DNA from 3 places in the Margalitia sp. FSL K6-0131 genome. Region 2 is predicted to be linked to each of the others. Evidence: predicted binding sites of a transcription regulator. Region 2 holds the regulator's gene; each other region holds the start of a gene.

Region 1 (4,220 bases), 1.1 Mb from region 2:
AGAATACGAGCAAGCAATTGATGAATTTTTTAGTTTGTATTTGAGTGAAGAAGTGATCTAACTTTAGAAAAGGTTGCATTTTTTTCATTTTCTTTATACCATCTAAGAAGACATGATAATTTTAGAAAGGGTGGTTACATATGGCAAAAGTGCAAATTAAGGTGAATGATAATGGGTCTTACCGTGTATCCGGTGACGTCGAACTTATTGATGCAGAAGGAAATGTTTTCGAAACAAAGCCATCGTTTTCATTATGCCGCTGCGGATTATCCAAAAATAAACCGTTCTGTGACGGTTCACATAAAGGGAATTTTGAATCATGTGTTCGCGCAGAGAAAAAGGAAGTAGAATAGGTTCATCGCGAAAAAATAACCGTCCAAATGGGCGGTTTAATCTTTTATTTGTACATTTATTATTTCGTGGAAATGTACGAATTCTATGTTATCATTCATCGTTTTGACTTTCATTTTTTTTTCTAAAGGGTCCATTTTCATTACGCTGCCAACCATATTCTTTATAAATCCATTTTCAAAAATAGAAAATTCTAAAGGCAGCTTAAATTCCTGTGCGTACTTTATCCTCTCTTCAAACTCCTGAATTTGATATTCATCCAGCACTGGTTTGTTTTGCCGTTTTAAATCTACCGACATATCCCTTAACATTTTTACATGCTCTGGCAGCATTAAGGAGACCCATTTTTTATTTCCTCTATCACGGATCATGCTTTATGCCCTCCCACAAGTGCGGAGCGTTTTAAAGATGTCCCAGCTTCAGTAAAAGAAACAGCTCTCAATATCGATGCAGAACCAAACTTATCTCTAATTTTATCTACCACATATCCTAAATCATGTAATTTTGCTTTATTAGGCTCAAATAAATTCAGCTGCATGCTTCTATCATTCACAATATTGGAGAGAGTGATGGTTATTTGACGAACATTTTTGCCTGTATAAAACTTATCAAATAACTTCAAACACACTTGATAAATGGTCATGGTTACATTGGTCGCCTCTTCCATTGTATAGGAGCGATGAAAGCCTCCTCCAAAATCAGAATCACTGTATCCAATTCCTAAACTAATCGTTCTTCCCGATTTTTTTGATGCACGGGCTCTGCGTGCTACTTCCTCACACATTTCTAATATGACTACTTTGATTTCATGCTCTTCTTTATAATCACGCAGTAATATTTGGCCTTTTCCAAAGCTAATTTGCCCATCTATAATAGGAGCTCCCAACTCGGATAAATCTACACCCCAAGCATGATGGTAAAGTTGGTTTCCCATAATACCAAATTCTTTTTCCAATAATTTCAGGTCATATTTTGCCAAAGTACCTACAGAGAAAATCCCCATTCCGTTTAGCCTTTTTTCCAGCCTTCTTCCTATCCCCCACATTTCCCGTAATGGAGATACGGACCATAGTTTGGTTGGGACATCCTCATAGGTCCATTCCGCTATTCCATTCTTTGCTTTTTTCGATTCCAAATCTAATGCCAATTTTGCCATCAGCATATTGGGGCCAATGCCAATCGTGCAAGGCAGTCCAAAGTTTTCAAAAATCTCATTTTTGATCATATGCGCGATTGTTTTTGTGTCACCAAATATATTTTTCAGGCCATCCACTTTAATAAACGATTCATCCACACTGTAGACATGAATATCTTCCATAGGTGCATACTTATTAAAAATTTTTATTAATTCTGTGGAGATTTGTAAGTAAGTCGACATTTGCGCTTCAACAATTTGAATCCTGCTGTCATTAGGAATATTAAACAACCGGGAAGATGCTGATTTAATGCCAAAGTCCTTTTTTAATTTCGGAGAAGCGGCGAGCACAATACTTCCTGGCTGCTCTTTGTTTCCAACCACAGCTAGATAGCATTCCATCGGATCTAGCCCACGTATAACAGCACTGCAACTTGCATAGAAACTCTTCATATCGATGCATAAAATCTTATGATGCGGGAGTTTGCTGTAATCAACGGTCACTTTCTTCACCTTCATTAGGTTTTATTTATTTCGCATTAACGAACTTATGTTCTTATTATATTCTATATTGTATTCGAATATACGTTCGATTTCAATTTATATTTTTTGGAAACAAGTTATTGGATGGGTTGAAAAACATGAATACTAATGAGGGTTCACTTTTTTTGCGGACCCTGATTCCGCTATTTTCAATAATAACGCTATTTGGGAGTCGTTTGCGGACACTGATTCCGTTATTTGCTAAAAAGCGCACTAAATTAGCCACCTTTCAGCTAAATAACGGAACGTATGTCCGCTCATTTTCACATTATGCTAAAAAGCCTAAATCGCAATGCGATTTAGGCTGAATTCTCCACTAAGCAAAACTATTTAATTGAAAAGGGGTTTACTTTTTTATCTTTTAACACCGTGTTACAGGCTGATTGACAGTTATTTTTTAAAGAGCAATGGGCACAGGCACCTTGCTTACTCTTCTTCATAAATTTATACAATGTAAAGGCAGCATATCCGAAAATAAGTACCCCAATAATAATACTTGCCAACATTCGTATCACTCCTTATATTCCGAGAATGAGCTTTCCGCCATGGTAAATAATCAACGATAGTGCATATGCAATAACAAGCGCATAACCAATGCTAAACAGCGTCCATTTCCATGAAGAGGATTCATTTCGAATCGCTGCCACCGTCGCTACACATGGAATATAAAGCAAAACAAAAACTAAGAAGCTGTAAGCTGATAAAGGTGTGAAATAATGCGACAATAACCCTTGAAGAGCTGTTGAGTCTGGCGTATGGTAAATAATCCCCATCGTCGAAACAACCACTTCTTTTGCTAAAAATCCTGTAATTAAAGCAGCACCTGCCTGCCAAATTCCGAATCCAAGGGGAGCTAATAGTGGAGCAAACCAACCGCCAACGATTGCTAAAAAGCTATGGTCCAAATCTACTCCCATGCCTCCCGGTCCAAAATACGATAAAAGCCAAATCACAACAGACCCGCCAAAGATAAAGGTACCTGCCTTTCGAACAAAGCCTTTTCCTTTATCCCATGTGCTTCTCCATAATGTTAAAGCATGTGGAACACGGTAAGGAGGCAGCTCAATGACAAACATGGAAGGTTCATTTTTCATTAGCACTTTTGAAAAAAGCTTCGCTAGTACAAGCGCCACGACAATACCTAAAACATATAATGAAAAGACGATAATAGCTTGATGTTTTTGGAAAAAGGCACCAACAAACAAAGCATAGATCGATAATCTTGCTGAACAAGACATTAATGGAGTTAATAGAACCGTTAATAATCGCTCTTTCGGCTGTTCAATCGTTCTCGCAGCCATAACACCGGGAACATTACATCCAAAACCGATTACCATAGGAATAAATGCTTTTCCATTCAATCCTACCTTTTCTAACACACGGTCCATGACAAGCGCCGCTCTAGCCATATAACCCGAATCCTCGAGGAGTGAAATAAACAGAAACAACACAAAGATTTGCGGAACGAAAACAAGAACACCGCCAACTCCTGCTACGATTCCATCGAGAACAAGAGCTTGAATAAATGAACTGGCACCAACGGCCTTTAATCCTGCATCAATCCAATTGCTTAACGAACCTGAAATAAAGGAATCCAGCAAATCGGATAATGGCGTCCCAATCCAATCAAAAGTAACCGTAAACATAAGAAACATAAAGGCTAAAAAGATTGGGATTCCTAACCAGCGATTCGTAACAATTTTATCGATACGATCCGTCCAATTCTTTTTCTGTTCGACCTGTGTATTGATACTATCTTGAATAACTTGTTCAATCCAGGTTCGACGTTTTTCAAAGATCAGTCTTGAAGCGGATGAGAAGGAAGTCGTTTCCTTAACTTCACCTTCCACCGAATCGATAATCTGGGTTAAAATCTCTTTAGACACCCACCGCTCTATGTATGTGCGAGCATCGGGATTCCCTTCCAGAACCTGGAGGGCAAGCCAACGAGCGGGAAGATGCAACTCTTTATCTTTTAATATATTGGTGATTTTCGTAACTCCAGTTTCGATTGCATCACCATATTGTATATTTGGAATGTTACTTTTTACATCATTAATGGCTGTAAGCTGCAGTGTGAGCTCATGACAACCTTTCCCGCTTCTTGCAGTAATCGGGACAACGGGGATACCCAGCTTTCTAGAAAGCGTTGCCGCATCAATGTGAATGCCCCTTCTTTCAGCGACATCGA
Region 2 (4,220 bases):
AGTAACATAAATATTGAAAAAGTTTTCGCGGGTTTTCCAGTATTGGAATCTACGAATCTGATATTAAAAAAAATCGAAGAGGTACACTTACAAGAATTATATTCGATTTACGACAATGACAAAGTATTCAAATATTGCGGAATGATTCCCAGACATAACTTACAAACGGTAAGTAAGATGATTGGTCATTTTGATAAGGATTACGATAAAAAAAGAAGAGTCAAGTGGGGTATCTTTCAGAAGAATCAAAGTAATAAATTGGTTGGAATTTTGGAATCTATGGACTTTAACCAAAAAGTGAACGTGGTAACTATTGGTTATTATTTGGCAGAAGATTATTGGGGTAAGGGCATTGCAACCGAATCCGTTCATACGTTAGTAAAATTTTTATTTGAAGAAGTTAATATTAACAGAATTCAAGCAGAGGTGATGCCTGCAAACGAGATCTCAAAGAAAGTCCTCTTGAAAAACGGATTTATGAAAGAAGGATTGTTAAGACAAGCTTCTTTATGGTCAGACAAAGGAGTTGTTGATTTAGAAATATACAGCATACTTAAAGAGGAATACACGAATAATTAAATTTTTTAACCCATCCTCACTTGGAAGGGCTTATAACTCCAAAATTTAAACGACTTTATTGTTACTTGTTTAAAGTGTTATTCGATAATTAATCTAAAAATTAAAAAACTTTATTCTTCCCCGTCCATTAAAATGGACGGGGAATACGCATTTGGCGGTTTAAAAATAAACAACTTTATTGTAATTCAACAGAAGTTCCTTCGTATTAATTGTAGTATTGTTCATATTATTAAATATTGTTCTTTTTTCTAGGACTTACTAAATCGTCGAAAAATTTCTTAATGGGAAAAATGTAAGGTTCTATCCTTAAATTGTTTGAGATAAAAACTTGTTCTTGTACGCAATTTTCTTCTTGGGAAAGAATACATTAATTAAGCATGTAAGAATAGATGCCCCCCTTGATACCACTGGTGTTTAGAGGGGTTCAATTAGGTTCGAATATTACAGCAATAATAAACTCCTAATTTTTCTATTATGATAAGTGCATGATTTTGTATTTACAGCAAATACTAAAAGAAAAGGAGTGAAAGTATATGAAATGGAATGATGATGCGGCTCCTAATAATAATATTCCATCGGAAGTATTGAAGTCCTCCAAGTTTATTTCTAACGAACAAAAAGAACATGAGTTTTCCGAAGAGTTATCAGATGGCGGCGAGAGAGATGAGGCCATCAAACAACAATTAAAAAACAATTGAGTTACATAGCGCCTTGTATTTGGCGCTTTTTTTTTATCATTGGATTATATATAAGTTGGCGGCCAAACTCCCATAATCTTATTTGAAGATTAATGTTTATTATTTTGGTTGAATGTACAAGCTTAAAGTCAAAATAATAATAAAATATTTTAAGAGAAATCATCAAGGTATAGGGGACGAGCATAAGATAATATTATGAGAAAACCGGAGGTGGTATAAAGTGTTTGAGATCTATGATGTTGCCATTATTCCGTTAATTCTTGGGGTGGTGGAGTTATTTAAGAGAGCAGGATTGCCAAAAAAATATTCGCCATTCTTAGCTGTAATCCTAGGACTGTTATTTGGAATATTTTATTTAGGAACTAGTATAAAACAAGGAATAATTGTTGGTTTAATGCTAGGTTTATCCGCAAGCGGATTATATAGTGGAACCAAAAATATGGCGAAAAGTGATAAATAAGTCTACTAAAATATTATTTAACCCAAAAGGCAAGAAATGTATTTCTAACCTTTTGGGTTTTTCTTTTAATGAATTACTTGTCGATATAGTCCGATTACTTTTCCTAAAATAATTACATTTGGTAAAATAATCGGTTCCATTGTTGAATTTTCAGGCTGCAAACGAATATAATCTTTTTCTTTAAAAAATCTTTTAACCGTTGCTTCGTCCTCTTCTGTCATTGCCACCACTATATCACCGTTGTTTGCAGTCTGCTGTTGGCGAACTATAACATAATCTCCATCTAATATGCCTGCCTCAATCATACTTTCCCCAACTATCTCCAACATAAATACATTCTCATCGCCAGGTGCTAAATGTTCAGGCAAAGGGAAATATTCTTCAACGTTTTCTATAGCTGTTATTGGCATTCCGGCCGTAACTTTTCCTACTAAAGGTACATTTACTACTATTTGCTGAGGGATTGAATCATTCATTAAATCTAGAACTTCTATCGCTCTTGGTTTGGTTGGGTCTCTACGAATTAATCCTTTGCTTTCAAGTCTGGAAAGATGGCCGTGTACAGTTGAACTGGAGGCTAAGCCGACGGCTTCTCCGATTTCGCGAACAGATGGTGGATAGCCTTTTAGCTTTACTTCTTGCTTGATAAAATCCAATATATCTTGTTGCCTTTTAGAAAGTTTTGTCATATTTAACACCTCAACAATCGAAAATTCGACTTTTTATTAATTCCATTATAGCATTACATTTCCAGATATACAAACATAAGTTCGAAAAAAATATTGACACCAAACTAATGTTCTTATTATAATAAAATCAATAAAGCGAACATATATTCGAAAGAGGGATGTAAAATGTCATTGTTATGGAAAAAATATTCATATGCTATTATTCTAGTTATCCTTTCATTTATCCTCGGAATCACCATGATATTTCAATTAGATGATCATTCCGACAACTATACGCATATTACTGTTTCAGATGGCCAGTCATTGTGGTCGATAGCAAATACATATAAAATGGAAAATGGTATGACTAAGTCAGACTTTATTAAATGGGTACAAAATGAAAATCATTTAGTTTCTACAAATATAAAGTCAGGACAGACCATTATAATTCCAATTAAAACCAAAAGCAAAGAATACAACATACAACAATTAGCATCAGATGCAAAGTAGGTAATATGAATGAATACAGTTATTTATTGTCGAGTCAGTACAACAAAACAAACACAAGAAACATCCTTAGCACGTCAGGAAGAAGAATTGCTTTCAGCTGCAAAAGCATGGAATCTTACCGTTGTTAATGTTATCCATGATCAAGCTAGCGGCTATGAATTAGATCGGCCAGGTGTGCTTGAGATGTTAGACAACATTAAAACAAATAAAATTGAATCCGTTATTATTCAAGATGAAACAAGACTTGGAAGGGGTAATGCAAAGATTGCATTGCTTCATTGCTTAAATAAAGAAAATGTAAAAGTATTTAGTTTAGACCATAATGGTGAGTTAGAGCTTTCTGAGTCGGATTCTATGGTTCTGAGTATCGTCAGTATGGTAGAGGAGTACCAACGTAAATTACATAATTTAAAAATAAAACGTGGGATGAGAAGAGCAGTGGCAAAAGGGTATCATCCCGAAAAAAATTTGCATGGTAATGGAAATGCATTAGGAAGAGAACGGAAGGATGTCCCTATTGAGGAGATTGTCCGATTAAGGAATAATGGCCTTACGTTTGCAGAAATAGCCGCCACAATGCGAGGTTTTGGCTATAATGTATCAAAAGCCACTGTGCATAGAAGATTTCAAGATTATACGCAAACATTATAATCGTAGCATAACAAACGTTTTAAAGCTCTTTTCTTGAAAAAGGGCTTTTTTTTTAGTAACATTACTTTGATTAAAGGCAGGATATTTATCCTTCTGTAAAGGAGTAACTTTATGCTATCAAAAGAGAAAATAGCGAGAATAAATGAACTTGCAAAAAAATCGAAGGAGCAAGGTTTGAGCAAGGAGGAAGCGAAAGAACAATCAAAATTACGAAGAGAATATCTAGATTCTTTTCGTTCATCTATGAAAAATACAATAGAGAAGGTCAGGGTGTTTGACCCGAATGGTGACGAAGTAACACCTAAAAAAGTTCGTGATCTTCAAAATAAAAAACTCCATTAAATGCTAGGTCTAATAAATTTATTGCTTCAAATACTAGTTCCATCTGGGATTTAATAATTATTTATGAAAAATAGATGATAATTTATTGAGTTAATGTACTAAACATAAGATAATAATACAGTGATAATATATTTTATTTAGGAAAGGATGCATGAAATTTGTTTGATAATACAGATCAATTAGCCGTTACGACTATTAGAACACTATCCATCGATGCAATTGAAAAGGCAAATTCGGGTCACCCTGGTTTACCTATGGGGGCAGCTCCAATGGCGTATACTTTATGGACTCGTTTTATGAATCATAACCCAA
Region 3 (4,220 bases), 630 kb from region 2:
TCATTAGATCTGTTCCCCTCCTTCGACAGTAAGATTTTCATTCTCTAATATGCTTTGATCTTCTTCCAGTCCAAAAGCAACATTATTTTCAATCCATTTCCGTCGCGGTTCCACTTTATCTCCCATTAAGGTTGTTACCCGGCGTTCTGCTCTTGCAGCATCATCAATACGTACACGAATTAATGTTCTTGATTCCGGATCCATCGTTGTTTCCCATAATTGGTCTGCATTCATTTCGCCAAGACCTTTATATCGCTGAAGCATATAGCCTCTTCCAACTTTTTTTATCACCGATTGCAATTCATTTTCTGTCCAAGCATACTCGATTACCTCTTTTTTACCGCTCCCTTTACTTACTTTATAAAGCGGCGGGAGGGCGATATATACTTTTCCAGCTTCTATCAATGGACGCATATAACGATAGAAGAAAGTAAGGAGCAGTACTTGTATGTGAGCACCGTCCGTATCGGCATCTGTCATAATGATCACTTTATTGTAATTAACATCCTCAATATTAAAGTCAGGTCCGACACCCGCTCCAATTGTATGAATGATGGTATTGATTTCTTCATTTTTAAAAATGTCTTGAAGCTTCGCTTTTTCCGTGTTAATTACTTTTCCACGAAGCGGAAGAACGGCTTGGAAACGACGGTCACGGCCTTGTTTTGCCGAACCTCCAGCGGAATCACCCTCAACAAGATAAAGTTCATTTTTTTCCGGATTTCGCGATTGGGCAGGAGTTAGTTTTCCTGAAAGGATACTCTCTGATTTCTTTTTCTTTTTCCCGTTGCGTGCTTCCTCCCGGGCTTTTCTCGCTGCTTCTCTTGCTTGTGCTGCTTTTATAGCCTTTTTAATTAATAAATTACTGGAATCAGGGTTTTCTTCTAGAAAATAGGCTAGATGCTCTGAAACGACAGTATCAACAGCAGAACGTGCTTCACTCGTACCTAGCTTACCTTTTGTTTGTCCTTCGAATTGCAGAAACTCTTCCGGAATTCGAACAGATACGATAGCGGATAATCCTTCCCGAATGTCTGTTCCGTCTAAGTTTTTATCCCGCTCTTTTAAAAGGTTAACCTTCCGTGCATATTCATTTATCACTCGTGTTAATGCGGTTTTGGCGCCTGCTTCATGGGTTCCCCCGTCCTTTGTACGCACATTATTAACGAAGGAGAGGATATTTTCTGAAAATCCGTCGTTAAATTGGAAAGCAAATTCAACTTCAATATCACTGGCTTCCCCCTCAATCATGACAACGGGATGCAGAACATCTTTCCCTTCATTTAAGTATTCAACGAATGCTTCAATGCCGTTTTCATAATGAAAGGTGTCACTTTGGCCGTAGCGTTCATCGATAATCTCAATTTTTAAACCTTTTAATAAAAAGGCGGATTCTCTTAATCGCTCACAAAGGGTGTCGTAATTAAAGGTGGTAGTGCTGAAAATAGTCGGATCAGGCTTGAAATGGATGTTTGTCCCTGTTTGATTTGATTTTCCGATTTTTTCAAGGGTCGTTTCCGGTATTCCGCCATCACGAAATCGTTGCTCATATACATACCCATCACGCTTGATGGTTACAACCAACCATTCCGATAAAGCATTTACAACGGAAGCACCAACACCGTGTAATCCACCTGCCGTTTTATATCCGCCTTGCCCAAACTTACCCCCGGCATGTAAGACTGTAAAAATTACCTCTGTCGTTGGTTTTCCTAACTTATGCATTCCTGTCGGCATACCGCGCCCTTTGTCATCTACACTTATACTATTATCCTTATGGATTTTGACAATAATATGATCACCATTGCCGGCAAGTGCCTCGTCAACGGAATTATCGACAATTTCATATACAAGGTGATGCAATCCTCGCGCGTCAGTTGATCCTATATACATCCCCGGACGTTTCCGAACCGCTTCAAGACCCTCCAGCACCTGGATGGCATCATCGTTATACTCAATTAAGTCTTGTTTCTTTGTCACAAAAATTCCCCTTTCAACAACACAACTCTCTGTCTCTATATAAAACAATCGTAAATCATTATCAAAGGCTATTTCATAAACTATCTTGCTTTTGTAGACGAAAACCAATAAAAACCTTATTTAAGTTAAGAATGATTAACACATCTTTAAGAAAATGTGCCCCTAGGCTAAGTCTACAATAGAATTTACATGAAAACAGCCTAATTAAAATGATGAAACAAACATCTGTTCGCTTATCATTATAACATATCCGAACAAGCGTCTATGAACTATTTTAACGATAAATTCTTATTTGGCAAATTACTTTTTAAAGACAAACAATTTTTCTGCCTGAATGATCCGTGAAACTACTGTACTTTTTAAAAATCCATCGTGAATCTATAATAGGCTTCATAGCCGTTAATTGGGAGTTTTTAAATGAATAAAAAACAAGCGTACCATAAAAGAAATACGCTTGTTTAAAGAAACTCATTTTGTTAAGGCATGTTCGACTTTAATACAGCGATTCATAATTACCGTATATCCTTTTTCTTTCAGAAATTGATATGCTTCTTCATTTTCAAGGCCTAATTGTGCCCAGAAGATATCTGCGTCGATTTCGTCAAATTCTTTTGCAATCTCCGGCAGATATTCGGACCTGCGGAACACATTGACAATATCCACATGTCCTTCAATTTCTTTAAGGGATGAAACAGCCTTCACACCCAACACACTCTCGACAGAAGGATTAACAGGAATAATTTCATAGCCCGCTTTTTGCATTGCTTCTGAAATCATATAAGATGTTCTCTCGGGATTATCACTTAACCCTACTACGGCTATACGTTTCGCTTTTTTTAAAATCCCTTTGATTTCTTCTCTGCTTGGATTTTCAATTGTCATTCAAAAACCCCCATGTGTCTTTTTTCTTATCGTACGCTTTTCTAGCGATTCCTGCAACTTACGATACGGATGAAGCTGATTTTCTTTTCTTTTGCCAACGCAAGTATTGCTCTGAAATGATGGCAATAATGGTTCCTAACACTAATCCGTTATTGACTAAGGATCCGATGAATGCAGGAAGTTTCACGGTTGCTTCCGCAGGCAAAAACATCGTTCCAACCCCTACCATTAAAGCGATTCCGGCAGTTGTATAAGTAATTTGTCGATCTGTAACTTTTTCAATTTCCGATAGTGCAAGCCCAATCATCTTCGTGAAAATGACAAAGGTTACCGCATAGCCCACAGGTGCAGGAAGTGCTGACATAATATTCATAAGCGGTGGAAGCAAGGAAATAACGGTTACTAAAACGCCGCCAATAATAAATGGTTTTATGGACTTAATACCAGTTTGAGATACAAATCCTGCTGAACCGGAAATTGGCACGGAGCCAATTGCAGAAAAAACCCCGCCAAGTATTTGGTTGATTCCGGAAATGAAGCCAGACTTTTTAAAGCTAACTGGTTTGGTTTTAGATCCTTTTAAAACCTCTTCCATCACTCGAATCGAAGCAATCATATTAGTCGTTAGTAATATCGTTATGAAAAAGGAAGTGGTTAATACACCTGCATCAAAGGTTGGCTTTCCAAAATGAAAAAGTTTTGGAAAGGCGATTATCGCGTGGCTGCTTGGAACCTTTGGTGCTAGTCCAAAAAGGATAAAAAGCATCCATCCTATCAATAATCCGAAAATAATGGAAAATTGCCGTACCCATTGTATTTTCATTTGACCAAGGTAAAAAGTAACAAGAATAATGACGATACATAACACAGCTACTTTAGGTTGTATATGGGCTTGTTCCTCCGATAATCCAAGCATTCCTTTTATAAAGGAACCGCTTAACTGCAGGATCAGCAAAAAGAGATAAATAAACGTTACAGTTGGAGTAAAAAGCCTTGCTAACTTCTCAATTAACCCGAAGGCAGAAAGAAGAAAGAAAACGATACCGCTAAAAATCATGCCTCCGCTAAGTGCATTCAACGCTTCAATGCTAGTGGAATAAATGGTCCCGACAAAGCCGGCATAAATGGCAAATACGCTCCACCATAAGCCTGCAGGTCCTTCTGAAACTGGTAGGCGATGACCGATAAATCCTTGTAATAGTCCAGCAATTCCTAATACGAAAATCGTTCTTTGTACAAATGCTGATGTTTCAATCGGATTTAAGTGAAATAGATCAGCTATAGCGATTGGTGCTGCGATAGCACCGGCAATCATAAAAGCCATCCATTGGATGGCTGACAAAAATGTTTTCATTCTT

The links. Region 2 encodes LexA, which represses DNA repair genes until DNA is damaged. Its sites were predicted from a motif close to CGAACATATGTTCG; they were not measured.
Region 1: the regulator LexA is predicted to act here: its motif matches at 2,065-2,078, upstream of NSQ59_RS10810 (Y-family DNA polymerase).
Region 3: the regulator LexA is predicted to act here: its motif matches at 2,199-2,212, upstream of parE (DNA topoisomerase IV subunit B).

What each region holds. Positions count from the first base shown of each region.
Region 1 covers NZ_JBBOZS010000001.1:2,231,459-2,235,678, reverse strand. The annotation lists gene NSQ59_RS10825 (alpha/beta hydrolase) at 1-61, shown strand, start outside; gene NSQ59_RS10820 (CDGSH iron-sulfur domain-containing protein) at 141-353, shown strand; gene NSQ59_RS10815 (YolD-like family protein) at 390-722, opposite strand; gene NSQ59_RS10810 (Y-family DNA polymerase) at 719-2,005, opposite strand; gene NSQ59_RS10805 (FeoB-associated Cys-rich membrane protein) at 2,356-2,535, opposite strand; gene feoB (ferrous iron transport protein B) at 2,548-4,220, opposite strand, start outside.
Region 2 covers NZ_JBBOZS010000001.1:3,281,473-3,285,692, reverse strand. The annotation lists gene NSQ59_RS16125 (GNAT family N-acetyltransferase) at 7-579, shown strand; partial or broken gene NSQ59_RS27970 (YjcZ family sporulation protein) at 773-841, shown strand; gene NSQ59_RS16120 (hypothetical protein) at 1,113-1,277, shown strand; gene NSQ59_RS16115 (hypothetical protein) at 1,498-1,737, shown strand; gene lexA (transcriptional repressor LexA) at 1,803-2,426, opposite strand; gene yneA (cell division suppressor protein YneA) at 2,592-2,915, shown strand; gene NSQ59_RS16100 (YneB family resolvase-like protein) at 2,925-3,566, shown strand; gene NSQ59_RS16095 (DUF896 domain-containing protein) at 3,678-3,908, shown strand; gene tkt (transketolase) at 4,067-4,220, shown strand, end outside.
Region 3 covers NZ_JBBOZS010000001.1:2,646,848-2,651,067, forward strand. The annotation lists gene parC (DNA topoisomerase IV subunit A) at 1-4, opposite strand, end outside; gene parE (DNA topoisomerase IV subunit B) at 4-1,980, opposite strand; gene NSQ59_RS12895 (CoA-binding protein) at 2,449-2,862, opposite strand; gene NSQ59_RS12900 (purine/pyrimidine permease) at 2,921-4,216, opposite strand.